4 regions of the Mesorhizobium sp. M0598 genome follow, and region 1 is predicted to be linked to each of the others. Evidence: predicted binding sites of a transcription regulator. Region 1 holds the regulator's gene; each other region holds the start of a gene.

The links. Region 1 encodes PhoB, which activates phosphate uptake and scavenging genes when phosphate is short. Its sites were predicted from a motif close to TGTCATNNANCTGTCAT; they were not measured.
Region 2: NKI59_RS02370 (PhoX family protein) is a predicted target of PhoB. The motif match lies at 3,302-3,318, and genes of this name have one in related genera.
Region 3: NKI59_RS15405 (esterase-like activity of phytase family protein) is a predicted target of PhoB. The motif match lies at 2,870-2,886, and genes of this name have one in related genera.
Region 4: NKI59_RS26540 (RNA degradosome polyphosphate kinase) is a predicted target of PhoB. The motif match lies at 3,276-3,292, and genes of this name have one in related genera.

What each region holds. Positions count from the first base shown of each region.
Region 1 is NZ_JAMYQL010000005.1:154,183-161,264, forward strand. It holds gene NKI59_RS09410 (sugar ABC transporter permease) at 1-207, opposite strand, end outside; gene xylF (D-xylose ABC transporter substrate-binding protein) at 350-1,390, opposite strand; gene NKI59_RS09420 (ROK family protein) at 1,677-2,921, shown strand; gene phoB (phosphate regulon transcriptional regulator PhoB) at 2,931-3,620, opposite strand; gene phoU (phosphate signaling complex protein PhoU) at 3,637-4,344, opposite strand; gene pstB (phosphate ABC transporter ATP-binding protein PstB) at 4,377-5,180, opposite strand; gene pstA (phosphate ABC transporter permease PstA) at 5,177-6,028, opposite strand; gene pstC (phosphate ABC transporter permease subunit PstC) at 6,032-7,021, opposite strand; gene pstS (phosphate ABC transporter substrate-binding protein PstS) at 7,081-7,082, opposite strand, start outside.
Region 2 is NZ_JAMYQL010000001.1:483,880-490,961, reverse strand. It holds gene NKI59_RS02395 (helix-turn-helix domain-containing protein) at 1-633, opposite strand, end outside; gene NKI59_RS02390 (SMP-30/gluconolactonase/LRE family protein) at 749-1,609, shown strand; partial or broken gene NKI59_RS02385 (sodium-independent anion transporter) at 1,646-1,870, opposite strand; gene NKI59_RS02380 (phosphatase PAP2 family protein) at 2,130-2,831, opposite strand; gene NKI59_RS02375 (hypothetical protein) at 2,846-3,184, opposite strand; gene NKI59_RS02370 (PhoX family protein) at 3,385-5,376, shown strand; gene NKI59_RS02365 (GNAT family N-acetyltransferase) at 5,478-6,158, opposite strand; gene NKI59_RS02360 (MarR family winged helix-turn-helix transcriptional regulator) at 6,155-6,646, opposite strand; gene NKI59_RS02355 (ABC transporter permease) at 6,817-7,082, opposite strand, start outside.
Region 3 is NZ_JAMYQL010000010.1:135,225-142,306, reverse strand. It holds gene NKI59_RS15415 (MATE family efflux transporter) at 1-171, opposite strand, end outside; gene NKI59_RS15410 (L,D-transpeptidase) at 365-1,153, shown strand; gene NKI59_RS15405 (esterase-like activity of phytase family protein) at 1,291-2,769, opposite strand; gene NKI59_RS15400 (TIM barrel protein) at 3,017-4,006, shown strand; gene NKI59_RS15395 (sugar ABC transporter substrate-binding protein) at 4,050-5,108, shown strand; gene NKI59_RS15390 (sugar ABC transporter ATP-binding protein) at 5,165-6,298, shown strand; partial or broken gene NKI59_RS35090 (ATP-binding cassette domain-containing protein) at 6,277-6,690, shown strand; gene NKI59_RS15385 (ABC transporter permease) at 6,707-7,082, shown strand, end outside.
Region 4 is NZ_JAMYQL010000028.1:57,750-64,831, reverse strand. It holds gene ppx (exopolyphosphatase) at 1-1,002, opposite strand, end outside; gene NKI59_RS26540 (RNA degradosome polyphosphate kinase) at 1,002-3,203, opposite strand; gene NKI59_RS26535 (zinc-finger domain-containing protein) at 3,353-3,598, shown strand; gene NKI59_RS26530 (FAD-dependent monooxygenase) at 3,618-4,850, shown strand; gene NKI59_RS26525 (TIGR02117 family protein) at 4,860-5,531, opposite strand; gene NKI59_RS26520 (metal-sensing transcriptional repressor) at 5,635-5,898, shown strand; gene NKI59_RS26515 (cation diffusion facilitator family transporter) at 5,895-6,938, shown strand; gene NKI59_RS26510 (HoxN/HupN/NixA family nickel/cobalt transporter) at 6,948-7,082, shown strand, end outside.

The sequences.
Region 1 (7,082 bases):
GCTGTCGAAGTCGAACGGATTGACGCCGAGCCGTACGCTAGAAATGACATGCAGGCCGACCCAGATGACCAGCAGCGCGCTGATCATGCCGAGCATGCGCGTGTCGAGTTCGGTTGCCTTGAGAAATCGGGCAACGATGCCGAGCTCGGATTCCCGTGCCCGGTCTGCCGTGCTGTCTACCGGCGTGTTGGGCGTCGTATCGGTCATGATGTTTCTCCCGCCGGGTTGCCGTCTGCCGCGGATGCCGGAAGCAGCCTAGAAGTTATCCGCCGGAAGCGGAAAAACAACTCTTGTTGAAAAAACGCCGCGGCGAGCGGCCGCGGCGTTCGGACTTCTCGGAAACGTCGGCTCAGTTGCAGACTGCAACAGCGCTAGCCGTCACGCCGGCGCAGACCTCTTCTTTCTTGATCCAGCCGGCGTCGATGACGACGTTGAGGTTGTCCTTGGTGATGGCGACCGGGGTCAGGAACAGCGACTTGACGGTATTGCCGCCGGGCGTGGTGAAATCCTTCACGCCGGCAATGTCGGTCATCTGCTTGCCGTCGGCCAGTTGCGAGGCGATCTCGGCGGCATTCTTGCCGAGCTCGCGCGCATCCTTCCACACCGACACGGTCTGTGTGCCGAGCGCGATGCGGTTCAGCGCGGCGTGGTCGCCGTCCTGGCCCGAAACCGGAACCGATCCGGCCAGCCCTTGCGCCGTCAGCGCGGCGACGACGCCGCCGGCAGTGCCGTCATTAGCGGCGACCACGGCATCGACCTTGTTGTCGTTGGCGGTCAGGAACTGTTCCATGTTCTTCTGAGCGTTGGCCGGCAGCCAGCCGTCCGTATAGGCCTCGCCGACATTCTTGATCTTGCCGCCGTCGATGGCCTCCTTCAGCACCTCCATCGAACCGGCAAACAGGAAATCGGCATTCGGATCGGAACCCGAACCCTTGATGAAGACGTAGTTGCCTTCCGGCTTCACCTTGAAGACTTCGCGGGCCTGCATGCGGCCGACTTCCTTGTTGTCGAAGGTCAGATAGAACACGTCCTTGTTCTCGATCAGCCGGTCATAGCCGACGACCGGGATGCCTTCGTCCAGTGCCTTCTGCACGGCCGGCCCGATGGCCGAGGCGTCCTGCGCCAGGATGATCAGTGCGCTGGCGCCCTGCGAGATCAGGCTCTCGACGTCGGTGAGCTGCTTGCCGGGGTTGGACTGTGCGTCGGCGGAAATATACTTGTCGCCTGCGGCCTCGATGGCCGCCTTCATTGCGGCCTCGTCGGTCTTCCAGCGCTCTTCCTGGAAGTTCGACCAGGAAACGCCGATGACCTTGTCTTTAGCCTGCGCCACCGACGCCAGCGCCAGCGTCATGGCGACACCCGCCAGAATGGCGGTCGTGAATTTCTTCATCATATCCTCCCTGCGCCGCGTACGGCGTGACCAATTGGCTCAAAGACCAGCTTAGAAGCTCTAATTTTTTCGAGCCTCGAAAAAATACTGGCCCGATCTCCGGCTGCTGTCAACATCGATTCTGATGGATTTTGATGACTCTGCGAGTTTTTTCGAGCGTCGGAATAAACGATGACAGCGCCACCTGCATCTGACACTATTTGCCTGCATCCGACACTATTTGTCGGACATTACCGACGGCTTCCGGTTCATGAGCAGCCGCGGCAACCGGGAGGAAAGCAAAACAATGTCGGTCGGAATCCGCCATGACGATTTGCGCCGGCGCAACCGGGCGATGGTGATCTCGGCGGTGCGCCGGGCCGGCCAGCCATCGCGTACTGAGATCGCAGCTACCACCGGCCTCAGTCATTCGACCATATCGGCGATCTCTTCCGACCTGATACGGGAAGGCATCCTCGCCGAGAGCAAGGCAAGTGAGCCCGTTTCGTTGAAACGCGGTCGTCCGCAGGTCGGCCTCGCCCTCAACCCGGAAGCGGCGGCGGTGCTGACCGTGGTGTTGTCGCTGAATTTCCTGTCGGCCGCCATTATCGACTATACGGGACAGGTGGTCGCCGAGGAACAGCGCCGGCTGGACACGCTGACCATGCCGCGCGACGAGCTGATCCGTGAATGCATGGCCATCGTCCGGCGCCGGCTGCAGGATCCAGACCTTGACGTCCGCAGTGTCGCCCGCATCGCCCTGGCGATTCAGGGCATTACCGACTCCCCTGCACGCGCCATGCTGTGGTCGCCGATCACGCCGCAGACCGACATCGCCTTTGCCGACATGCTGGAGGACGAATTCGGCATCCCGGCAACGGTGGAGAACGACTGCAACATGATGGCGGTGGCTTTGCGCTGGCGCAATCCGGATCGCTATCGCGACGACTTCATCGCCATCCTGCTTTCGCATGGCATCGGCATGGGGCTGGTGCTGAAGGGCGAACTGTTCACCGGGACGCATTCCTCGGGCGGCGAATTTGGCCACATGATCCATCGTCCGGGCGGCGCGCTCTGCCGTTGCGGGCGGCGCGGCTGCATCGAGGCCTATGCCGGCAACTACGCCATCTGGCGCAACGCCAGGCAGATGAGCGAAGACAGCGAACCGGTCGCCGACGTCAGCGACGCCGACATGCGAGCACTGGCGGCCCAGGCGCGCGAGAAAGATGGGCCGGAACGCGAGGCCTACCGCAAGGCCGGCGAAGCGCTGGGTTTCGGTCTCGGCTCGCTGTTCGCGCTGATCGATCCGGCACCGGTCGCGATGGTCGGCGCCAGTGCCGCCGCCTTCGATCTGATCGAGCCGGCCTTGCGGAAGGCAATCGCCCAGACCGCCGGCGGTCAGCATTCAGGCTCGATCTCCTTCGATACAGAGCCGAACGAATTGCCGCTGATCCGCGAAGGCTGCGCGATGCGGGCGTTAAGCTTCGTCGACCAGGAGATTTTCGCGCCGGGCGCGCAAATGAGGCCCAGCGTCAGAAAGAACGTAGCCTGACCAGGCGGGTCAATCTTCCCTGATCGCATAGCCGGCACCGCGGATGGTGCGGATGACATCCGGCATCCGGCCGTTGTTGACGGCTTTGCGCAGCCGCCCGACATGCACGTCGACGGTGCGTTCGTCGATGTAGATTGTCTCGCCCCAGACATTATCGAGTAACTGGCTGCGCGAGAAGACACGGCCCGGATGCCGCATCATGAACTCGAGCAGCCGGAATTCGGTCGGCCCGAGCCTGATTTCGCTCTTCTTGCGATAGACTCTGTGCGATTCGCGATCGAGAACGATGTCGCCGACCTTCAGCACGCTGGACAGCACTTCCGGCTTGGCGCGCCGCAGCAGCGCCTTGACCCTGGCCATGAATTCCGGTGTCGAAAACGGTTTGACCAGATAGTCGTCGGCGCCGGTCGAAAGACCGCGCACCCGGTCGCTCTCCTCGCCGCGCGCGGTCAGCATGATGATCGGCAGCCGCTCGGTTTCGGGGCGCACCCGCAGCCGACGACAGAGCTCGATGCCGGAAACCGCTGGTATCATCCAGTCGAGCACCAAAAGGTCGGGCACATTCTCCTGCAAACGGATCTCGGCTTCGTCGCCGCGTGTCACCACCTCGACCTGGTAGCCTTCGGATTCGAGATTGTAGCGGAGCAGCACACCCAACGGCTCCTCGTCCTCCACCACCATTATGCGTGGTGCGATCATCGGCTGGGCACCCCCATCATGTCACCGGTGCGGACATTGTCGTTTCGTCCTGCTTCGGACGATTGACCGGCAATTGCTCGCCGGTCAGCACATAATACGCATTTTCGGCGATGTTGGTGACATGGTCGCCGATCCGCTCCAGATTCTTGGCGCAGAACAGCAGGTGCGTGCAAGCGGTGATGTTGCGCGGATCTTCCATCATGTAGGTCAAGAGCTCGCGGAACACGGACGTGTATTTGACGTCGATGCGCTCGTCGGCGGCACGCAGCTTGGCCAACGCGGCCGCATCGCCTGCAGCATATTCCTCGATGACACCCTGCACCTGGATGAGAACCAGCTGCGCCATCGCGTCGATGGAATGCGACAGGTCCCGCGGCGTGGCGCTGAGGCCGACCGCACTCACGCGCTTGGCGATATTCTTGGCAAGGTCGCCGATGCGTTCGAGGTCGCCCGCCATGCGGATCGCTCCGACCACATGGCGAAGATCGTGGGCCATCGGCTGGCGTTTGGCGATCAGGGTGATGGCGCGGTCGTCCAGTTCGCGTTGACGCGCATCCATGATGGCGTCGTCGGAAACGACGCGTTGCGCCAGCACGTTGTCGGAATTCAACAGGGCCTTGGTCGCCCCGCCGACCATCGAACCGGCGAGGTCGGCCATGTCGCGGATCAGCTTGCTGATCTGCTCGAGATCCTCGTCGAAAGAAGCGACTGTGTGTTCGCCCATGATCCTGTCCTCAAATGCATGATCGGAATGGCTCAGCCGAAGCGGCCAGTGATGTAGTCCTGCGTGCGCTTCTCGCGGGGCGACGTGAAGATCTTCTCGGTCCGGTCGAACTCGACCAGTTCACCCAGATACATGAAGGCGGTCTGGCGCGACACGCGCGCCGCCTGCTGCATGTTGTGGGTGACGATGACGATCGTGTAGTCGGCTTGCAATTCGTCGATCAGTTCCTCGATCTTGGCAGTCGACAGCGGGTCGAGCGCCGAAGCCGGTTCGTCGAGCAGAATGACTTCCGGCTTCACCGCCACGGTGCGGGCGATACAGAGCCGCTGCTGCTGGCCGCCGGACAGGCTCAAGCCGCTGGCGTTGAGCTTGTCCTTGACCTCGCTCCACAGCGCGGCGCGCCTCAACGCCTGTTCGACGCGGCCGTCCATCTCGGACTTGCCGAGGTTCTCGTAGAGCCTGACGCCGAAGGCGATGTTCTCGTAGATCGACATCGGGAACGGCGTCGGCTTCTGGAACACCATGCCGATCTTGGTCCTGAGGAGGTTGAGATCCTGCGACCGGTCGAGAATGTTCTTGCCGTCGAGCAGCACCTGGCCCTCGGCCGTCTGTTTTGGGTAGAGCTCATAGATGCGGTTGAACACACGCAGCAGCGTCGATTTCCCGCAACCCGAAGGGCCGATGAAGGCCGTGACGCTGCGCTCGGGCAGCGACAGGCTGATGTCCTTCAGCGCCTTGCTCTGGCCGTAGTAGAAGTTGAGGTTCTTGACCTCGATCTTCGTCTTCTCGGCTACCGTTTCGGCCATCGTCATGTCTGGGGACAACATCTGTGTCATCTGTCCTCTCTGCGTCCGGTAAGGCTGCGGGCGAGGATGCTCAAGCCCAGAACCGTCAGGGTGATTATGAGTGCGCCGGTCCACGCCAGTTGCTGCCATTCCTCGTAAGGGCTGAGAGCGAACTGGAAGATGGTCACCGGCAGGCTGGCCATCGGCGCGTTGATATTGCTGCTCCAGAACTGGTTGTTGAGCGCGGTGAAGAGCAGCGGCGCCGTCTCGCCGGAAATGCGTGCTATCGCCAGCAATATGCCGGTGACGATGCCGGACAATGCGGCGCGGTAGGCGACCGAACGGATCACCACCCAGCGTGGCGCGCCGATCGCGGCACCGGCTTCACGCAACGCGTTCGGCACCAGGCTGAGCATGTCTTCAGTGGTGCGCACGACCACCGGAATGACCAGGATGGCAAGCGCAACTGCGCCGGCAATGGCCGAGAAATGTCCCATTGGCCGCACCATCAGCTCATAGACAAACAAGCCGATGATGATCGACGGCGCCGACAACAGGATGTCGTTGATGAAGCGGACGACGGTGGTGATGCGCGAAAAGCGTCCATACTCGGCCATGTAGGTCCCCGCCAGCACGCCGATCGGCGTGCCGACGACAACGGCGATGATCGTCATCAGCAGGCTGCCCGCGATGGCATTGAGCAGGCCGCCGGCCTCGCCCGGTGGTGGCGTCATCTCGGTGAAGACCGCGAACGAAAGCCCGGCTGTGCCCTTATAGACTAGTGCGCCGAGGATGAGCGCCAGCCAGGCAAGCCCGATGCCGGCGGCGACGACGCAAAGCGCCATCATCACCGAATTCCTGGCTTTGCGGCGGCTGTGGAGCGATGAGGATGTCGACATCGGTCAGGCTCCCGTACGGGCGTCGATCCGCATCAGCATATAGCGGGCGGCGGCAAGGATCAGGAAGGTGATGACGAAGAGGATCAGGCCGAGCGAAACCAGCGAGGAGGTGTAGAGGTCGCCGTCGGCCTCGGTGAATTCATTGGCGATGGTCGCCGAGATCGTCGTGCCCGGCGCGAACAGGGAGGCACTGATGCGGTGGGCGTTGCCGATGACGAAGGTCACCGCCATGGTCTCGCCGAGCGCCCGGCCGAGGCCAAGCATGACGCCGCCCATGATGCCGATGCGGGTATAGGGAATGACCACGCGCCGGGTCACTTCCCAGGTCGTGCAACCGATGCCGTAGGCCGATTCCTTCAGCACCGCCGGCACCGTATCGAAGACATCCTTGGTGATCGAGGTGATGAAGGGCAACACCATGATGGCGAGGATCAGCGCCGAGGTCAGAAGGCCGATGCCGTAAGGAGGGCCGGCGAAAAGGCTGGATAGTCCCGGCACGCCATGGAAGATGTTGATGATGAAGGGCTGTATCGTCGTCTGCAGGAATGGCGCGAACACGAACAGGCCCCAGATGCCGTAGATGATCGAAGGAATGCCGGCCAACAGCTCGACCGCTATGCCGATCGGGCGCCTGAGCGGGCGCGGGCAGAGCTCGGTGAGAAAGATTGCAATGCCGATGCCGATCGGAACCGCGATCAGGATGGCAATGGCCGCCGTCACCAGCGTGCCGTAGATCGGCGCCAGTGCGCCAAATTTTTCCGTAACAGGATTCCAGCTCTCAGTCGTCAGGAAAGAAAAACCGAACGACGACAGCGCCTGCCATGAGCCGGCAAACAGCGAGATCGCGACACCGCCGAGGATGACAAGCACAAGAATTGCGGAAGCGCGGGTGAGTCCGCGGAATATGGCATCTGTGAGCGCGAAGCGCCGCACCGTAGCTTCCCTGGCCCGGGCTGCTGCAGATGATGGCATGGCATCGGAAGCGATGGTCATTGGGTCCTCGCGATTAAAGGCAACAGGGAGGGCGCCATCGACGCCCTCCCTGGAGGAGATT
Region 2 (7,082 bases), on a different contig from region 1:
GTGATGAGCAAGCAATTTGGCGCGCTCCGCCAATTCCTCCGCCTCGCGCCTGACCATTTCCGCCGTTTCCGGCCGCATCCGCCTGGAGAAGCTGACGAACGTCGACTCGCGCTCAAGATGGGTGATGGCCCAGCCGATGAAATTCTTGTTGGTCGTCTCGAACAGCGGCCGCAATGGCCCCTCGAAATTCCACTGGATCGGCGCCTCGATCAGCAGCCTTGCCGACAGGCCGCGACCGAGCGCGACCAGGCCGAGTTCCTCGAGCTCGCGCAGATAGAGGAACATCGAAGCCTCGCTCAGCCCTTGTGAGCGCATGATGCCTTCGGGCGTGAATTTCTCGGAAAGCATGACAAAGACGAACAGCAGTGCCGGCCGCCCGGCGAGCTTGCGCTCGATCTCCGGCGCGATCTGGTTGGCGGGTCCTGGTCCTCTGTTCATAGAGCCGAGCACGTTCTCCAACTCTACGCCGGCGGCAGTGCAGATCTCCATCAGCCGGTCGAGCTTGCAGTTGCGCTCGTGGAAGATGCGCTTCACCGTCGGCTCGGAAACACCCATCCGCTCGGCAAGGACGCGATAGGTGATGCCCTTTGCCTTAAGCGTCCGCTTCAGCGCTTCGAAGATCAGGCCGTTCATGGGATGCACCTCTTTTGCACGATTTGGTATCAGCCTTCGGTACTAGTCCTGATAGCTCTTCCCGAAAAGTATCGAAAGGCCTAGCTCTCCGCCAGTCCATTACAGGAGACTAGCCATGAAGAGCCTCTTCACCTCGATACTTCTCGCCCTGGTCGGCATCGCGGCCGCGCCGGCAGTTCAGGCCGCTGAACTCTGGCGCACCGGCGGCCTCGAGCAGCCTGAATCGGCGCTGTTCGACGCCGCCGGCCAGCGCGTTGTCGTCTCGAACATCGTCGGCAATCCCGGCGAAGCCGACGGCAACGGCTATCTGTCGATCCTGTCGATGGACGGCAAGCTAGTCACGCAACACTGGACCGACGGCATGGACGCGCCCAAGGGCATGGCGATTGTCGGCGGCAAACTCTACGTCGCCGACCTCACCCATGTGCGCGTCGTCGATCTCGCAAGCGGCAAGCTAACATCGACGATCGACGTGCCGAACGCGGTCTTCCTCAACGACGTGACCGCCGACGCGTCCGGCAAGATCTATGTCACGGATATGCTTGCCGATACGATCTATCGCATCGACGGCGACCGGCCCGAACTGTTCGTCAGGGATGCGGCGCTTGCTTCGCCGAATGGCATCTTCGCCGATGGCGGCCGGCTGATCGTCGCTTCCTGGGGCAAGGGCATCAAGCCCGACTTCAGCACCGCGGAGCCGGGCGGCCTGCTCTCGGTCGATCTTGCCACCAAGGCCGTTTCGCCACTGCCCGGCGCGGAAAAATTTGCCAACCTCGATGGCGTCGTTGCCATCGGCGGCAGCATCTACGCCACCGCGTATATGACCGGCACGCTCTACCGCTACAAAGCCGGCGGCACGCCGCAAGCGGTTGCGACGTTCAAGCCGGGCAGCGCCGACATCGGCACCGACGGCAAGTCGACAATCTTCGTGCCGCTGATGAACGACGGCGAGATCGCGGCATTGGGCCTCGACTAAGCCAGCCATCGGCTCAGGCGGCGGGCGCGGCTTTCTTCAGCTGCGCCCGCGATCCGTGATCGAGGCGGTATAAGTCACCAGCGGCCGCTTGACGCCGTGGTTGATCAGCATGCGGCGTATCTGCGGCGAAGCGCCTGATATAATGAAGCGAACGCCGGCGCGGCTCGCCTTGTGGGCCGCACCCTCGATGACATTGGCCGCCGTTGAATCGAAGAACGGCATCGCCGAACAGTCGAGGATGAAGTTCCTGCGCTGGCGCGGTCGGCGACGTCTTCCTGCACCAAGGATTGATGGTCTGCCTCCAAACATGCAGCACTCTTTGCCAGCCGATGCACTGTGATGCTACAAACCTCGGCATCGTTTGGCGGGACATCCACTGCGATCCCGATTTCACAGGCACGACTTCAAAAGGATGAGCGGGTGAAGATATTCAAAGCGTTGGCAACCTCGACAGCCTTGCTGTCGATGGTTTTCCTGCTGGCAGGCTGCGGTCATGGCCTGATCAACAGGCTGATTTGAGTCAGGTGCCGTCGGCCCGCCCAAGCCATCGCTGCAGGAACCGTGCCGCAAGCCAGCACAGCATCGCCCAGGCAAAGCCGGCGCACCAGCCGGCCAATACGTCGGACGGCCAGTGGACGCCGAGATAGATGCGGCTGATGCCGACCACCACTGTCGTCAGCACCGCCAGCCCGAGTACATAGATCTTCGTTGTGCGCCCGGGCAAAACCCGCGCCGCCATGCTGCCCAGCGTCAAATACGTCACCGCCGACAGCATGGCGTGGCCGCTCGGAAACGAAAGCGATGCCACATCGGCGAGATGCGAGACCAGATCGGGGCGCGGCCGGTCGATATCGAATTTCAGCACGCTTGACAGGAGCTGGCCGCCCGCTACCGCGACGAACATGAGAAGCGCCGCGCCTGGCCTGCGGATAAGAAGCAGATAGACGATCATTGCTGCCGTGATCAGCAGCAGTACGCTGGCGCTGCCGAGGCTGGTGATGTCGCGCATCGCCCCTTCCAGCCACGCCGGTCCGATCGGATTGTCGGGCTGGCCGGCCTTGCGGAAGGCAAGCAGGATTTCGGTGTCGAAGGCATGCGGCGTGGTCGCCCGCGCCAGCTCCATCAGCTCCTCGAACCCCCACAGCCCGCCGGCAATGACCAGCCCGGCCAGCAGAACCGGGAACTCCAGCCAGTTGGGCAGTCTGCTTGCAATCTTCTTCATCGGCCCGATCGCAGTTACAGCCTTTGCAGATAGGGCCCGAGCGTGATCAGCGCCACAGCTGCGATGGCAAGCACGATGCCGGTTGCCTGCAAGGCATTGACGCGCTCGCCGAAGAAGACCAGCGCCACCACATTCACCGACACCAGCTGGATCACCGCCGACAGGCTGAACGACACCGACATGCCGAATTCACGGATCAGCCTCAGCATGATCAGATTGCCCAGCGAATAGAGCGCCAACGTCAGCACAATCTTGCCGAGGCTCGGCGCCAGCCCCCACTGTTTTGCGGCCATCGCCGCCAGCAGGAAGATCACCGTCGAAACGCAGAGCTGCCCAAGTCCCCAGAAACTCACTTTTGTTCCTCCCGATGCGGTCCCTACCGCCTGCCGCAGCTCTTGTTTCCGAAGCGCCGGTCGCGGTCAAGCGGGGCCGATGTTGGATACGAAATCGCAGGTGGCAATTAGCCGGCATGTCATCAAACTGTGACCTGCTGGTAATACCGGATTGGCCAGGCAACACGCTCCAGCAATCCATCCAGCCAGAGGCAGGCCCTATGACCGAACATCGCACCCCTGACGCCCATTTCCGCACCAGCCTGCTCGAGGAAAACGATGGGCCAGGAGCCAATCCCACCGACAACCGCACCATGGGTGAGATCATCGCCGCGCGGTTCTCACGCCGCGGCTTCCTCAAGGGTTCGCTTGCCGTCTCGGCCATAGCCGCTACCGTCAGCCCGCTGGCGCTGATCACCGCCGACAATGCCCGCGCCGCCGAAGGCTCCGCCTTCGCTTTTGACGAGCTCGAGGCCGGCATCGACGACAAGCATCACGTCGCACCCGGCTATGACGCCGATGTACTGCTGCGCTGGGGCGATCCGCTGTTCGCCGATTCGCCGGAATTCGATCCGACAAAACAGTCGGCGGAAGCCCAGGCCAGACAATTCGGCTACAACAACGACTATGTCGGCTATATCCCGATCGACGGCTCGGCCGAGCACGGCCTGCTGGTGGTCAACCACGAATACACCAATCCGCACCTGATGTTTCCGGGCCTCGTCACCATCATCGACGGCAAGGCCAAGCAGGCGCCCCTCAGCAAGGAACAAGTCGACGTCGAGATGACGGCGCATGGCGGCACTATCGTCGAGATACGCAAGGTATCAGGCAAATGGCAGGTCGTTCGCGACGGCAAGCTCAACCGCCGCATCACCTCCAACACCGAGATCGCGCTCTCCGGCCCGGTCGCCGGCCACGACCGCGTCAAGACCAGCGCCGATCCGACCGGCACGAAAGTCATCGGCACCATCAACAATTGCGCCGGCGGCGTCACGCCATGGGGCACCTATGTCATGGCCGAGGAGAACATCCACGGCTATTTCTCGGGCGAGCTGCCGCAGGGGCATAAGGAAGCCGCCAATTACAAGCGCCTCGGCATTCCCGAAGGTGCCTATGAATGGGCAGCGCATTACGACCGTTTCGATATCGGCAAGGAGCCGAACGAGCCGAACCGCTTCGGCTGGATCGTCGAGGTCGACGTCCAGGATCCGACTTCGGCGCCGAGGAAGCGCACCGCGATGGGGCGCTTCAAGCATGAGGGCGCCGAATCGATCGTCGCCAAGGATGGCCGTGTCGTCTTCTATCTCGGCGACGACGAGCGCTTCGATTATGTCTATAAGTTCGTCACCACAGGCAAGTTCGATCCGGACGACCGCGCCGCCAACATGGATTTGCTCGACGACGGCACCTTGCATGTCGCCAAGTTTGCCGACGACGGTTCGGTCGAGTGGCTGCCGATCGTCTTCGGCCAGGGGCCGCTGACGGCGGAGAACGGCTTCGACAGCCAGGCCGACGTGCTGATCGAGACGCGCCGCGCCGCCGACCTGCTCGGCGCCACCAAGATGGACCGCCCGGAAGACATCCAGCCCAATGCCACCAACGGCAAGGTCTACGTCATGCTGACCAACAATTCGAAGCGCAAGGCCGACCAGGTCGACGCCGCCAACCCGCGTGCCGAGAACGCCTTTGGCCACATCATCGAGATCGTCGAGGACGGCGGTGATTTCACCGCGACAAAGGGTAGGTGGGAAATCCTGCTGAAATGCGGCGATCCCGCTGTGGCCGACGTCGGCGCCACCTTCTCGACCGCAACCACCGCCAATGGCTGGTTCGGCATGCCGGACAATTGCACGGTAGATTCGGCCGGCCGCCTCTGGGTCGCCACCGACGGCCAGGGCCCGAAAGCCACCGGCCGCACCGACGGTCTGTGGGCTGTCGATACGGAAGGGACGGCACGGGCGACATCAAAGCTGTTCTTCCGCGTGCCGATCGGCGCCGAAATGTGCGGTCCCCTGTTTGCGCCGGACGACCAGACCGCCTTCGTTGCCGTCCAGCATCCGGGCGACGGCGGCGAGGACTGGGAGGCTTTCGGCCGTCCGTCCTATTATGAGGATTTGTCGACGCGCTGGCCCGACTTCAAGCCGGACATGCCGGTGCGCCCGGCGGTCGTTGCCATCACCAGGCAAGGCGGCGGCAAGATCGCGGTCTGACACGCAGCAAGATCTTGCAGTCTCAAGGAAGGATTTCGGCCGTACGAAATCCTTCCTTCCGATACGGGATGAATCCATGCTGCGCATCATGCGCCGACTAATCATTCGGTGCGCTGAACCACGGCCACATTCATTGTGCTTCGCAACCTGAAGCCGATGGACTCGTATAACGCTATGGCCGCGGCGTTGCTGGCATAGGCGTGGAGATAGGGAACTTCGCCGCGCGCCACTATCCGGTTTGCCACGAATAGGGACAGCAGCTTTCCTAGGCCACCGCCGCGAAATTCCGGATGTGAGCACACCCCGCTGAGTTCGGTATAACCAGGTTGCTTCATGCGCTCGCCGGCCATTGCCGCAAGCCTGCCCTCGATTTTCACACCCCAAAAATCGCCCAGGCTCAAGGCTTCGAGCGTGAATGGGCCAGGCTTGGTGAGCAATGCCAGGGCGAGCATCTCAGCAGCATCGTCTCGGGTCAGACGATGCACGCGCGGGTCGGAGACGATCTGCAATGGCTGCTCGGCGATCATCTGAACCCCGGCTGCGGTCGAAGTCGCGGAAAGCCCCGTGGGCAGAGCAATCGCGTCCGCTTGAAGCAGGATCACACTCTCGCCCGGGGAGACAAGGTTTTCGAGCGCCCGCAGGCTTTCCGGGTCGTCCGCGCCAGTGGCGGCGAAAGGGACGATCGACGGCCGATATCGCATGGCGAGGTTGTCACCCTCCGCGAAGGCCCGATGTCGCGTCTGAAGCGCGCTCCAGATAGGGCGGTCGAGCAGATGTCTCATTGCGCGGCACCCTCAGGCTTATTTACACGACGGTCGAGAGGGGCAGCGGCGAGGCCGTCCTCGATGGCAGCCAGCTGCTCAAGAAGCGGCCCCGAAAAACCTGCGCACAAATCCGCGACCACGTTCTCGATGCAAGGCCAGACGTCGCGCTTTGCGACATCGACCAGCCGCCGGCCGTCCCGAGTAAGCGAGACGATCCTGCGCCGCTGGTCATCGTTCGACGGACTGACCTCGAGCAATCCCAATCCGGCCAGAAGCGAGACGGTTCGCGTCACACCCGGCTGCGCGATCCCAAGGGATTGCGCCAGTTCCCCGACCGGCAGTGGGCCCAGCCTGTCGAGCGCGGCCAGCAGCGGGTATTGGCTCGCCTGAACCGGGACATCCAGCCTGTCGAGCAGGCGCTGCGCCTCCGCTTGCAGTTGCTCGCCTATACGCTTCAGCCTGCTGCCCAGGCACAGGAAGCCAAGCGATCGTATGACGTCTTCCATAGGTCAATTTTCATCCCCGTGAACATCGATAACATGATATATAACAATGCATGAAAAGCAAGATCGAGGCGTTCAAGCGCGAGTTCCAGGCATCGTGCGCAGGCCTATGTCGCCTTCGGCAAGGAAAGGTCGATCGATAAGGCTGCTTCGCCTGGACGAGGCCCGTTCGATCAGTTGCGCAGCCGGTAGCCGGTCCTGAAGATCCAGGCGACGATCGCTATGCAGATGAGCAGGAAGACCACCGTCATGCCGAGGCTGACGCCGACCGAAACGTCGGACTTGCCGTAGAAGCTCCAGCGGAACCCACTGACCAGGTAGACCACCGGGTTGAACAGCGTCACCGTGCGCCAGATGCCGGGCAGCATGTTGATCGAATAGAAGCTGCCGCCGAGGAAGGTCAGCGGCGTGATGATCAGCAGCGGCACGAGCTGCAGCT
Region 3 (7,082 bases), on a different contig from region 1:
CAGCGCCGCTTCACCGAGGAAACGGCCGACCCACACGGCATTTATCGAGCCGTTGAGCGACTGCAGCACATTGGAGCCGAGCACCGGCAGGGCAAACAGCAAAAGGGTGCGCGGGATAGGCCCACTGGTGAGGTCGCCGGTCTGCCGGCGCGGGGGCATGTTGTCGTCCATGGCAGGCAACTCGGCGAAGGCTTGTCTTGAGTCCGCAATGATTGCCGATTTAACGGGAGAGGTCGATGCGGCGCTGTAAATTCCGCTTGGCGTGTCTTGGTCTAAGCATTTCTCAAACCTTCCGGAATCGTATATTGATCCCGCACGCGTGGGGCCGCATTTTCCTGGATCTCATGGGTAAGCCGGGGGGCTCATGTCCGATATTCCGTTGTTTTTTGAGCGCCTGAACCGGCGCGCCTTTCTTGGTGCATCCGCTCTGGGCGCGGCCTCCGTGGCTCTTTCGTCGTGCACCACGACGGACGTGGCGGCGCCGCCGGTGCCCGCGGCACCAAGCGATCCGGCTCTCGGCGATGCCGCAAGCATGTATGCCGCGCGCATCGACGAGGGCTATCAACTGCCGGCAATTCCGGTAGCCAAGGTCGATCCGAAATTCGTGCGTCAAATCGTGGCCGACCCGACTGGAGAAAAACCCGGCACGATCGTCGTCGATACTTCCGAGCACTTCCTCTATCTGGTGCGCGACGGCGGCAAGGCAATTCGCTATGGCGTCAGCCTCGGCAAGGCCGGTTTCGGATGGACCGGCAGCGCCGTGGTTCAGGCGAGGAAGAAGTGGCCGGTCTGGACGCCGCCGCCGGAAATGATCCAACGCCGGCCGGAACTGGCGAAATACAAGGACGGCATGCCGCCCGGCCCGCAGAGCCCGCTTGGCGCCCGCGCGCTGTATCTCTTCCGCGACGGCAAGGACACGATGTATCGGCTGCACGGCACACCGGAGTGGGATTCCATTGGGAAGAACGCTTCCTCCGGCTGTGTGCGCTTCATGAATCAGGACATTATCGACCTCTACAGCCGCGTCGACGGCGTCGCGCCGGTCTTCGTGCGCCCGAACCTGTCGGCCGCCGGGAAGATCGCCGCCGTGTCGAACAGGACGGCCGAGCCGATCGATGCCGGCGTGCCAAAGGACGCGGAGATGTTGAGGTAAGTGCCTTCGTCAGTCGCAGGTTTTGCAACGCACTGGGACACCGTCCTTGCGCGGGCGAGCCGCAACTGAAGGGCACGACCGCTCAATCGCGCCAGCTCAGGCGGACGCGTTCCGCGCGTCCGCCTGTATGGGTGCCGCTACTTCTTGGCGAGGCTTGGGAGCGTGACCTGATAGACCAGGAACATGGTATCAACATCGGCGCCATCCTCGGCCTTGTAGGCCGCGCCGACCTGGAAGCCGTCCTGCGTGAGGAAGTCATTGTCATTGGCGACGAACAGGAAATAGTCGTCGGGCAGCTTTGGATCGAGGACGCTCACCACCGACATCGCCTCCCATTTCTCCGAAAGGTTGTTGCGGTCGTTGGGCGCGCCATTGTGCAACCCGAAGCGGCCGAGCTCGCTCTTGTCGTTGATGTCGATGAACGGCGTCAGCTTGGCCGGCGTCACCGATGGATCGAGCTCACCCTTGGGCGCCAGCGGCTTGTCCTTGTCGAACTCTGTGCCGGCGATATCGGTTGCCGCCGACACATCGACGACGCTGATCTCGCGATGGAGCGAGGTGTCGCCCTTCAGCCCCTGGCCGTTGCCGCTGTCGCGCGCCAGCATCAGGAAGGTCTTGTCCGACAGCGCCACGATTTCGCTCTGCGCGGCGATCTTGGTTTTGCCCTTGGCATCGGTGAACACCGGCAGCGGCACGACATATTCATGCGCGAGCTTGAGCTGGCCGGGATCCGAGGCATCGTAGACCAGCGCGCGCGTGTTCTGACGCGTCGAGGCGGAATCGCCGCCATCCTGCCTTGGGGCCGACTGCAGCACGGCAATCAGGAACTTCCCGTCCGGCGTCAGCGCCATGCCTTCGAGGCCCTGGTTGTTCTGGCGGCCGGTTTCGGGATCTTTCGGATCTGGGTCTGCCGCGCCAGGTCCCGGATTGTTGGAAGCAAAGTTTGGCGTCCCGTGACGCATCGGGACAAGCGCCGCCGGCGGCTGCGTTGCCGACATCAGACGCCCATCGGCGGAGAAGCGGTAGATGTTCGGACCGTATTCGTCCGAGATGAACAGCGTGCCGTCGGGCAGCCGCGCGATCGCTTCGTTATCGAGCGCGAGCTTGCCGTTGGCTTCGGGCAGGATCGGCATGTCGTCGGTCGCGGCACGCACGCCGTTGAGCGGATCGAGGCCGGTTGCGTCGGTACCCTTGTCGTCGGTCAAAAGCATGGTGTCGGCAAGCGTCGCCTTGAGGCCCGATTGTTCCTGGCCGGTGGCCGGTGCCGCACCCGGCGCGATCGGGGCGAACTCGAGGGCGATCGTGTTGAGGCGCGGGCGGTAATCGGTGGTGCCGACGACGTTGTAGCCGCGGTCCGGCAACAGCCATAACCAGCCCTTGTAGCCATCGGCGCCATGCGTCCAGCCGGCAGCGTCGATCGACATGCCTGAGCCGGAGCCAAACGTCTCGCCGAACTTGTCCTTCTGGCTGGCCGGGATGCGGCCGACACCGACCAAGCCCTTGTTGACGAAGCTGACTCCGCCGACGGTCGCGGCGTTTTCTGCCAAGGCCGGAGTCAAGGCGGTGAACATCGCCAGCGCGACGGCGAGGGACGCGGTTCGGTGCAGGTTTTTCATGGAAATCCTCTTTGTGACAAAGCTGCCGGGGCCCGAAAAAGCGCCGCGTCGCATCAAGGATGCCGCGAAAGCCTTCGGAGAAGCGATCTAGGACGCGAACATGATACTTGCGTGACAGTGCCGCGCTTGCTTGTCCCCGTGGTCGCAATTGGCCTGGGGTATGGCGAATTCGTCGTCGCCGAGCGAGCAATTAACAACTTTACAAATAATCGTTCTCATGTAAAGTTATGACAATGAAAGGTCCCCGATGACCGCCTATCGTTTCGCCACCCGCCTCAATTCCTTTGCCTCGCGGCCACAGTCCGAGTGGCCCGATCTTGTCGGCAAACCGTCTATGCTGCAAATGGCGGCACGTGCGGCGAAGGTTGCGGAGTTGACCGATCTCGACCTCAACTTCCCCGACCATGTCGATGAAAAGCCTGCGGTAATAGCGCGCAAACTCAGCGATTTCGGGCTTTCGATCAATGGCTTCGCCATGCGCTACTACTCTAACCCGGCTTTCAAGCTCGGCGCCTTCACCAATCCGGATCCTTCCGTTCGCCGCGAGGCTATCGACCTGACCAAGGCCGGCATCGACGCCGCGCGCGAGGCCGGCGCCAGCCTGATGACATTGTGGTTGGGGCAGGATGGCTTCGACTACGCCTTCCAGGCTGACTACGCAACAGTTTGGCAACACGAAATCGATGGTATTCGTGAAGTAGCGGCGCATGATCCGGGCTGTCAGATCAGCCTTGAATACAAACCCAACGAGCCGCGCTCCTACAGCCTGATGCCCGATGCGGCGACGACGTTGCTGGCGATCCGCGAGATCGGCCTGCCCAATCTCGGCGTGACGCTCGATTTCGCCCATGTGCTCTACGCCGACGAGCAGCCGGCTTTCGCCGCTGCGCTGGTGGCGCGACACAGCAAGCTGCTCGGCGTGCATCTCAACGACGGCTACGCCAAGCGCGACGACGGCCTGATGGTCGGGGCCGTGCATACGCTGCAGACGATCGAGCTGCTCAGGCAGATCCGTCGAGACGGCTATGCCGGCGCCATCTACTTCGACACGTTCCCCGACATGACCGGGCTCGACCCGGTCCACGAATGCGAAGTCAACATCGCGACTGTCAAGCGCATGCTGCGCGTCGTCGATCGGCTGGAAAAGGACAATCGCCTGTCCACTGCCGTCGACCGTCAGGACGCGGTCGCCTCGCAGGCCATCATCCAGGAAGCCATGCTCGGGCCGGACAGCTGAAGCTCCGGCGCCATCACCGTTTTCAACCAGGGAGGGAAAGACCATGAAATTTCTGCTTGCCACCGCCACCGCTGCCCTGATGGCGCTGTCTATAGGCTCGTCGTTTTCCGCGGACCTCGCGCCGCTCAATTCCGACACCGAGAAGGATCGCATCGACTGGTCGCAGCTCGAGGCCAAGTTCGGGGCTTTTCCCAAGCTGCCCGAGGGAACCAAGGCGGGTGCGGTCTCCAAGACGCTGACCAACGAATACTGGCGCTCTCTGGGTGAGGGCTACAAGTCGTTCGGCGACCGCATCGGCGTGCCCGTCGTCTACCAGGCGGCGCAGAGCGAGGGCGACCAACTCGGCCAGCTCACCATCGCCGAAGGCCTGGTCACGCAAGGCTACAACGTGCTTCTGGTTTCGCCGCAGACCGACTCCAACCTGCAGCCGATCATGGAACAGGCCAAGGCGGCCAACGTGCCGGTGGTCAACGTCAACGACGCGGTCATCCCGCAGGCCGAGCATTATGTCGGTAATGTCCAGCGCGACAACGGCGTGCGCGTCGCCAAATGGTTCATCAAGAACCGGCCGGACGGCGGCAAGGTCGCCATCGTCGAAGGCCAGGCCGGCGTCTACGCCGCCGTCCAGCGCACCGACGGTTTCAAGACAACGATCACCGAGGCCGGCAAGTTCGACGTCGTCGCCAGCGTCCCCGGTAACTGGGATCGCCAGACCTCCTACGACGCGGCCACCAACATCCTGCAGCAGCACCCCGACCTGATCGGCTTCTATGCCAACAATGACGGCATGGCGCTGGGCATCGTCGAGGCGGTCAAGGCTGCCGGGCTGCAGGACAAGGTTGCGGTCTTCGGCACCGACGGCATCTCCGACGCCTATGCCTCGATCCGCGCCGGCGAGCTGACCGGCACCGTCGATTCGTTCCCGGTGCTGACCGGCGAGGTGGCGCTGGAATCGGCGCTGCGACTGGTGGCCGGGCAGAAGCTGCCGCGCGTCGTCGCCACGCCGCAGGCGCTGATCACCAAGGACAATGCCGACCGTTACTCCGGCGACGGCGATGCCGTGCGCAAGGCGCTGCTCGAGGACGCGGCAGCGGGCCAGTAGAGCAGGGCCGGCAGGTGCCGGCCTTGGGTCGGCACCTTGCCTGGAGAACCGAAGCAATGTCAGCGCGGCTGCAATTCGAGGGCATTTCCAAAGAGTTTCCGGCTGTGCGGGCGCTGAGCGAAGTGTCGTTTTCGGTCGGCGCCGGCGAGATCCATGGCCTGCTCGGTGAAAACGGCGCCGGCAAATCGACGCTGCTGCGCATACTGTCAGGCGTCTACCGGCCGACGGCGGGAAGCGTGCTTATTGACGGCAAACCGGTGACGCTGAACAACCCGGTCGCGGCGCGCGCCGCCGGCGTGGCGATGATCCATCAGGAATTACAGCAGGTGCCACGCCTCAGCGTCGCCCAGAACATGTTCCTCGGCCATCCGTTGACGCGCGGCGGCGTCTTCGTCGCACGGCGCGAGCAGGAAGGCCGCGCTGCGGAAGCGCTGGCCGCCATCGACCCGACCATCGATCCGGCAGCCCCGCTTGGCAGCCTGAAGGTGGCGCAGCGGCAGATCGTCGAGATCGCCCGGGCGCTGCTCGACCGGGCCAGGATCGTGGCGATGGACGAGCCGACGTCGAGCCTCACGCCGAGCGAGTTCGAACGGCTGGCGGAAGTCATTGCCGGCCTGGCCCGCGACGGTGTCGCGGTCGTCTATGTCTCGCACAAGCTGGACGAGGTGTTCGGCATCTGCCAGCGCGCCACCATCATGCGCGACGGCGCCGTGGTCGGGTCCGTCGATCTCGCACAGGTCTCGGAAAAATCCGTCGTTTCGATGATGGTCGGCCGCGAGCTCGCCCAGGAACAGCACCGCTCGCATGCTTCCGCCGAGATCAGGCTGAGCGTGCGTGGCCTCGCCTCGGCAACCAAGGTCCGTGACGTTTCGTTCGACCTGCATCGCGGCGAGGTGCTGGGCGTTGCCGGCCTGGTCGGCTCGGGCCGCACCGAACTGCTGCGGGTCCTGGCCGGCGCCGACCGGACCTCATCAGGCACAATTGAGATCGACGGCAAGGCGGTAAAGCTTTCCAGTCCGCGCGACGCCATCGCGGCCGGCATCGGCCTGGTGCCGGAGGAGCGCAAGCGCGAAGGCATCGTGCCGTTGCGGTCGATCTCCAGCAACATGGCGCTGGCCTCGATGGGCGTGTTCGCGCCGCGCGGCGTCATCAATCACAAAAGGCTGAAACGGTCGCGGCCGAGAAGATGAAGCGGGTCAATCTCAGGCCGTTCCTGCTCGATCGGCCGATCCGCCTGTTCAGCGGCGGCAACCAGCAGAAAGCGATCATCGGCCGCTGGCTGGCGGCGGGAACGCGGATCCTTCTGTTCGACGAGCCGACGCGCGGCATCGATGTCGGCGCCAAGGCGGAGATCTACCACCTGATCGAGGAACTCGCCGCCGAAGGCCATTCGGTAATCGTCGTGTCGTCCGAACTCCCCGAGGTGATGCGGCTCGCCGACCGCGTGCTGGTCATGCGCGACGGCACGGTCGCCGCCGAACTGGGCCGCGCAAGTCTCAGCGAACAGGCGATCGCCGCGCACGCCATACCCCAAACGGAGATTGATGCCGGCAAGGCGCAAGGCCATCGGGCCGGTGCATAACGGACAGGACCAGCGGATGACCGATATAACCCAACACACAGCAGCGCGCCCAAGGGCAGATTTCCTGCATCGGTTTTCCGTGCGCGACGCCGGCACGCTGATCGGCCTGGTGGTGATCCTCGCCGTCTTCGGGGCGCTGGTCCCCGGCTTCTTTGCCGAGCGTAACCTGATCAACATCCTGCAGCAGTCGAGCATCAATGCGTGCCTGGCGTTGGGCATGACGCTGGTCATCATCTCGGGCGGCATCGACCTGTCCGTCGGGCCGACGGCAGCCCTTTCGGCGGTCATCTCGGCCTCGATGCTGGTTGCCGGTGTGCCGTTTCCGCTGGCCATCGCCGCTGGCTTCGCCATCGGCCTTGCCTGCGGACTGCTCAACGGCGTGCTGGTCGCCT
Region 4 (7,082 bases), on a different contig from region 1:
ATGCGCGTGGTCGACCGAGCGCGAGCGCAGGCGGGCAAGCTCTTCCGCCGCCGAGATCAGCGGATCGGCCTTCTGCTCGGCCTTGTCGAGCAGCGAGTAGAGAAAGCCCTCGCGCACGCCCAGCGCCGACACGATGATCTTCGACGGCTGCATCGCCGCCATGATCTCCTGCAGCACGATGGCGCCATAGGGCAGCAGCGAGCGGCGGTTCTTGGAGATGCCCTCGATGCCTTTGACCTTGTCGATCTCGGCCTTGGCGACCTGCCGGAGGAAGTTCGCGGCGCTTTCGACGCCGATCTCGTAATGGTGCATGACGCCGAGCGGGTAGTTGGTCATTTCCATGTGCAGCCGGGCGAGGTTTCGCCAGGTGCCGCCGACCGTGTAGAACGCCCTGCCCTGCCCGCCCTTCAGCAATTTCGCCCGCGCCAGTTGCTCGCGCGTGATCCTTGCCGCCTGGGTCAGCGAGTTCTTCGCCATGTCCTGCAGGCGCAGGCCGCCCAACGGCAGCGTGATGCCGTCACCGATCGTCTCACCGTCAATGTCGATCAATTCGAGGCTGCCGCCGCCAAGATCGCCGGCGATGCCGTTGGCCGGATGGAAACCGGAAATGACGCCGAGCGCCGAATAATGGGCTTCCTCGCGGCCGCTCAGCACCTGGATCTCGGTCTTGAGCACATCCTCGGCGCGGTGGATGAAGTCGGGGCCGTTGACCGCCTCGCGGGCGGCGGCGGTCGCCAGCACATACATGCGCTGGGCGCCGGCCTGGTCGGAGAGCGCGCGGAAGCGGCGGAACTCTTCCATCGAGCGCGTCACCGCCTCGGGATCGAGTTTTCCGGTCGAAACAATGCCGCGGCCGAGGCCGGCCAGCATCTTTTCGTTGAACAGCAAGGTCGGCGAGCGCGCCAGCCCCTCATAGATGACAAGACGGATCGAGTTCGACCCGATATCGATGATGGACAGCGGTCGGCGGTCCTGGAGCCGGCCCTGGGATGCTGAAATCATCAGCCCGTCGCTGCGTTCTGTTTCTTGCGGCGCTTGAACTGCGCGATGCGCTTGGGCGCATGCGACTTCAACGCATCGCCCCGTCCGGACAGGCTCGGATTGGTCATGAAATATTCCTGCGCGTTGAACGGTTCCTCGCCCTCTTCCAGCACGACGCGCCGGGAGGTTCCGTCAGCCAATACGTCGAAACTTTGCTGGTTGTCCATGATGTTGCCGAGCATGATCTGGCCGAGCACCTGTTCGTGCACAGTTGGATTGGTGATCGGCACCATCGTCTCGACACGGCGGTCGAGATTGCGCGGCATCAAATCGGCCGAGGAGATGTAGACGATCGCCCCGTCCGAGGGCAGGCCGTGGCCGTTGCCGAAACAATAGATGCGGCTGTGTTCGAGGAAGCGGCCGACGATCGATTTCACCCTTATGTTCTCCGACAGGCCGGGCACCTGCGGCCTCAGGCAGCAGATGCCGCGCACGACGAGATCGATCTCGACGCCGGCGCGGCTGGCATCATAGAGGGCATCGATGATGATCGGGTCGACCAAGGCGTTCATCTTCATCCAGATGCGGGCGGGCCTGCCCTCCAGCGCGTGACTGATCTCGTCCGAAATGTGCTTGAGGATGCGGTCGCGCAGCGTGAACGGCGATATGGCCAGCCGCATCTGCTCGGCCGGCTCGGCATAGCCGGTGATGAAGTTGAACAGCTGGGCGACATCGCGCGCGATCGTCGGGGCGGTGGTGAAGAAGGACAGGTCGGTGTAGATGCGCGCGGTGACCGGGTGGTAGTTGCCGGTGCCAAGATGCACGTAATTGCGCAGCCTGCCATCCTCGCGCCGCACGACCAGCGACATTTTCGAATGGGTCTTCAGTTCGAGGAAGCCGAAGACGACCTGGACGCCGGCGCGCTCGAGGTCGCGGGCCCAGCGGATGTTGGCCTCCTCGTCGAAGCGCGCCTTGAGCTCGACCAGCGCGGTCACCGACTTGCCGGCCTCGGCGGCGTCGACCAGAGCGCGCACGATCGGGCTGTCGTTGGAGGTGCGGTAGAGCGTCTGCTTGATCGCCACCACTTCCGGATCGGCCATCGCCTGGCGCAGGAACTGCACCACCACGTCGAAGGATTCGTAGGGGTGGTGGACGATGATGTCCTTCTCGCGGATGGCGGCAAAGCAATCGCCGCCATGCTCGCGGATGCGCTCGGGAAAGCGGGGATTGTAGGGGGTGAATTTCAGATCGTCGCGGGCGACGGCGACGATCTCCGAGATCTGGCTGAGCGCCAGCGGACCGGTGAGCACGCTGATCCGGCTTGCCGAGACGCCGAGCTCGCCGGCGACGAAGTCGCGCAGTTCGGGCGGCATCAGCCGGTCGAATTCGATGCGGATAACCGAACCGCGGCGGCGCCGCTTCAGCGCCGTCTCGAACAGGCGCACCAGATCCTCGGACTCTTCCTCGACCTCAATATCGCTGTCGCGGATTATACGGAACGTGCCGGAGCCCTTGACCTCATAGCCTGGGAACAGCTTGCCGATATAAAGGCCGACCGCCTCCTCGAGCGGGATGAAGCGGACATGGCGCTTGCGATCCGGCAAGCGGATGAAGCGCCTCAGCGCCACCGGCAGGCGCAAAAGCGCGCTCATTTCCTCGCCGTTCTTACGGTGGCGCAATTGCAGCGCCATCGAAAAACCGAGATTGGGAATGAACGGGAACGGATGCGCCGGGTCGATCGACAGCGGCGTCAGCACCGGAAATACCTGCTCCTGGAAATGGTCCTCCAGCCAGATCTTCTCGTCCTTGCTCAGCGCCTCGCGGGTGATGCTCTCGATGCCTTCCTTGTCGAGGAGCAGCATCAGCGCCGAAAGGCTTTTCTGCTGGTCCTCCTGCAGGCGCTCGACCTCGCGCAGCAATTGTTCAAGCTGCTGCTCGGGCGTGCGTCCGTCCGGGCTCTTCAGCACGATGCCCTCGCGCACCTGGCCGGCAAGACCGGCGACGCGGACCATGAAGAACTCGTCGAGGTTGGCGGCCGATATCGACAGGAAACGAACACGCTCGAGCAGCGGATGATTCGCGTTCAGCGACTCTTCGAGCACGCGCCGGTTGAATTGCAGCCAGGAAAACTCGCGGTTGACGAAGCGGTCGGGATTGCCGCCTTCGCGGCTCGCCGCCTCGACGGTGATGAATTCGTTCTGCACCGGCTTCAGTTCGTTCATGGTTTCCGCTCTTCCCACACCGTTCGACGACCATAGCCTTAACCGGCTTAACTTATCCTCTGACAGGCTTTTGCGACAGTTTCATTTCATCGATCTTGCAAAGCGACGGGTTATGATCCAGATGCAATCGACAAGATCAGGAGACGACGATGGCAGGCGGTTCCATTCCCCATTTCCAGAACGATGCGGGCTATCCGGCAATCGACATCGGCGTCAAGGAATTCATGTGCACCGGCGCCAATCCGCCTTTCGACCACCCCCATGTATTTCTCGACATGGGCGACGACAATGAAAAAGTCTGCCCGTATTGTTCGACGCTCTATCGCTATTCGCCGAAGCTGAAGGCGTTGGAAACGCAGCCGCCGGGCTGCCTCTATCTCGACCAGGCCGCCTGATTCTTCCGCGACAAGCCTGATGCAGGAAACGCAGTCCCGGCAGGTGGTCATCGCCGGGGCGGGCGTCGCCGGGCTGACCGCGGCACTGGCCTTCGCCGAGCGCGGCTATCGGATAAAACTGTTCGAACAGGCGCAGCACCTCGAGGCTGCCGGCGCCGGTATCCAGCTTTCGCCCAACGCGACGCGCATCCTACGGCAGCTCGGCGTACTCGATCGGCTGCTGGCGACGGCGGTGCAGCCGGAGGCGGTCGTGCTCAAGGATGCCGCCACGCTGCGCAAGCTGGCGCGCGTACCGCTTGGCCAGGCGGCCGAAACGCGCTGGGAAGCGCCCTATCTCGTTGCCCACCGCGCGGATCTGCAGTCAGCGCTGATGCAGCGAGTTTCGGAGCAGCCCGGTATCGATCTGATCGCCGGCGCGCGGGTGACCGACATCGCAGCCGGATCGAAAGGTGTTACCGTCACTGCATCGGCTGATGGCGACACGGTCGAGGCTGGCTGTCTTTTGATCGGCGCCGATGGCGTCTGGTCGTCGGTGCGAGAAACGCTTGCCCGCAACGCAGCCGATTTCCGGAGAAGCCGGTTTTCGGGCGAGCTTGCCTGGCGCGCCACGGTGGCCGCCGACAGCCCCGCTGGACAAACCTTTGCGGCGATCGGTGCGCCCGATTGTGTTACTGCATTCCTCTATTCCGGCTTCCATATGGTCGCCTATCCGGTCAGCCGTGGCACTGCCTTCAACCTCGCTGCCTTCACAAAGGGCGAGCGCATCGCCGAGGGCTGGTCGGGGCATGCCGACCCCGCCATCCTCGCCAGCGCCATGCGCGGTACCGCGCCGGCGCTGGTCCGTCTGGCGAGCGAGGCCGCGCCATGGACGGCATGGCCGATCCACACCGTCGAGCAGCGGCGGTGGACGACGCCGGAAGGCATCGCGCTGATCGGCGATGCGGCGCATGCGATGACGCCGTTTGCCGCACAGGGCGCGGCGATGGCGATCGAGGACGCGGTAACCCTTGCCGGTTTCGTTGCCACCTCGCCTGCCGATCTCAGCAGCGCGCTTGTCGCCTGGGAACAGGCGCGGCGGCCGCGCGTCGCCCAGGTCGCCCGCCGCGGCGTCCTCAACCGCCTCGCCTGGCATGCGGCCGGGCCGGTGGCGATGGCCCGCAACCTGTTCCTGGCGATGCGCTCGCCCGAAAAACTCGCCGCCGATCTCGACTGGCTCTATGGCTGGCGGGCGTTGGACGCTCGGCGGTCCTAAGTCGCCTTGTCAATTGTAAAGCCGCATCGACAGGCCGAGCGAGGCCGGCAGCGGGTTCCACCAGCCGGTGCGCAGGCCGGCGGTGCGCAGTGCTGCCGCCGCCCAGGTGTTGCAGCCGACCAGCGCGTTGAAATGGCCATTGGCTTCGAAGAACCGATCGAAACGGGAATACGCCGCATTCTCGATCGGCATGGCCCCGTTCGGTCCCTGCCGGAAGCTTGCCGCAATGTAATCGAGCAGCGCCGTAAACCGCTCCTCGCCGATGTCGAAGCCGGCGACGTCGGGATGCGGCTCGGCGATTTCGCCTGAAATGTCGACATGCATTGCCGAGGCGTCGACCGTCAGCGCCTTCATCACCGGCACCGCCTTCAGCTCCGACCAGGTCGGCGTCTCCAGATAGAAGGCGCGGCCGCCCCAGCCGAAGACGATGTAGCGGACCTCCGCCATGTCTGCTGGAATGCCGGCATCGACCAGGAAATGGAAGCGCCGGCGCACATCGTCGTCGACCGGGATGGCGATGTCGGTGTGGATCGGATTTTTCAGCACCAGGATGCGGTGGCTTGAGCCGATCGGATCGGCAACTGCCGCCGGCCAGAGCGGGCGCGGCAGCAGTGTGCCCAATGCCACCGCAAGGACTGCTGCAACGACCCGCAGGCCAAGAAAACGGGCAAGCTTCTTCATGGGAAAGGCATAGAACAAGCAATGCTCAAGGTGAAGCCCCTCCGGAGTTGTGCCACTGACAAAGCGCTTGACGCGTATCCTCCCCGGGAGGATATGCTGAGGCATGTCAGATCACCTCCACGCCTCGCATCCTTCCATCATAAAGCGCCTGAAGCGCGCGCAAGGCCACCTTGCGGCGGTGCTGGCGATGATCGAGGCGCATCGCCCTTGCGTTGATCTGGCGCAGCAGCTTCATGCCGTCGAAAGGGCCATCAGCAGCGCCAAGCGCGAGCTGATCAACGATCACATCGAGCATTGCCTGACGGACAGCGTCGAAACCGGCGGCAACTCGCTGGCGGAACTCAAGCAGCTGGCGAAGTATCTATGAATGCCATCGTAGCCCGCATTCTGGACTGGCTCGGGTTCGGCTCGCACGCCGCACATCATCACGGCGGTCACGGTCCGCACGGTCACAGCCATGGGGTCATCGACGCGACAATTGCCACCACCGACCGGGGCATCTGGGCAATCAAATGGTCGTTCGTGATCCTGGCCATCACCGCGGCATTGCAGATGGTCGTGGTTGCGTTGTCGGGGAGCGTGGCATTGCTGGCCGACACGATCCATAACATCGGCGATGCGACCACGGCGATCCCGCTATGGATTGCGTTCGTGCTGGCGCGGCGCAAGCCGTCGCGGATCTTCACCTATGGCTTGGGCCGGGTCGAGGATCTGGCCGGCATCATCATCGTGCTCATCATCCTGTTCAGCGCTGTAGTCGCTGCCTACCAAGCCATCGACAGGCTGATCAATCCACAAGTGGTGACACACCTGGGCTGGCTGACTGCGGCGGGCATTGTCGGCTTCCTCGGCAACGAGGCGGTTGCCGTGTTCCGTATCCGCGTCGGTCGCGAAATCAACAGCGCGGCACTGATTGCCGACGGCTACCACGCCCGCACAGATGGACTTACCAGCCTTGCCGTGATCATCGGAGCCATCGCCGTCTGGCTCGGCTTTTCCTTGGCCGATCCGATCGTCGGCCTGCTGATCACGATTGCGATCTTCGGTATCGTCTGGCAATCGGCCCGCTCGGTGCTGACCCGCATGCTGGATGGAATCGAACCCGGTGTGATGGACGAAATCCGACATGCCGCCGAGCACGTTCCGGGCGCACGCATTGTCGATGCCAAGGCGCGCTGGATCGGTCATAGATTGCACGCCGACATCGCAATTGCCGCGGACGAAACCCTGCCGCTGTCGGCGGCGAACAAGATCGCCGCAGCGCTGAAGGACGAACTATCCCAGCATATGCCGGCCCTGGCTGAGGCGAATGTGCGGTTTTCAACGGTACGTGGAGAGAACGACCATTCTCACGAGCACACGCATGACCACGGCCACATGCACTTACGCTCGCTGATTTTCTGCTAGTCTCGTCCGATGTTCCAGACGCTCGTCGAATTTCAGCGCACGATCTATCTGACGCTCGGCGAACAGATCAAGCTGCTTGCGGCCGGAGGCAATTGGCTGGCGTTCATGGCTTTCCTGCCGATGGGCGTCGTGTTCGGGGCTGCC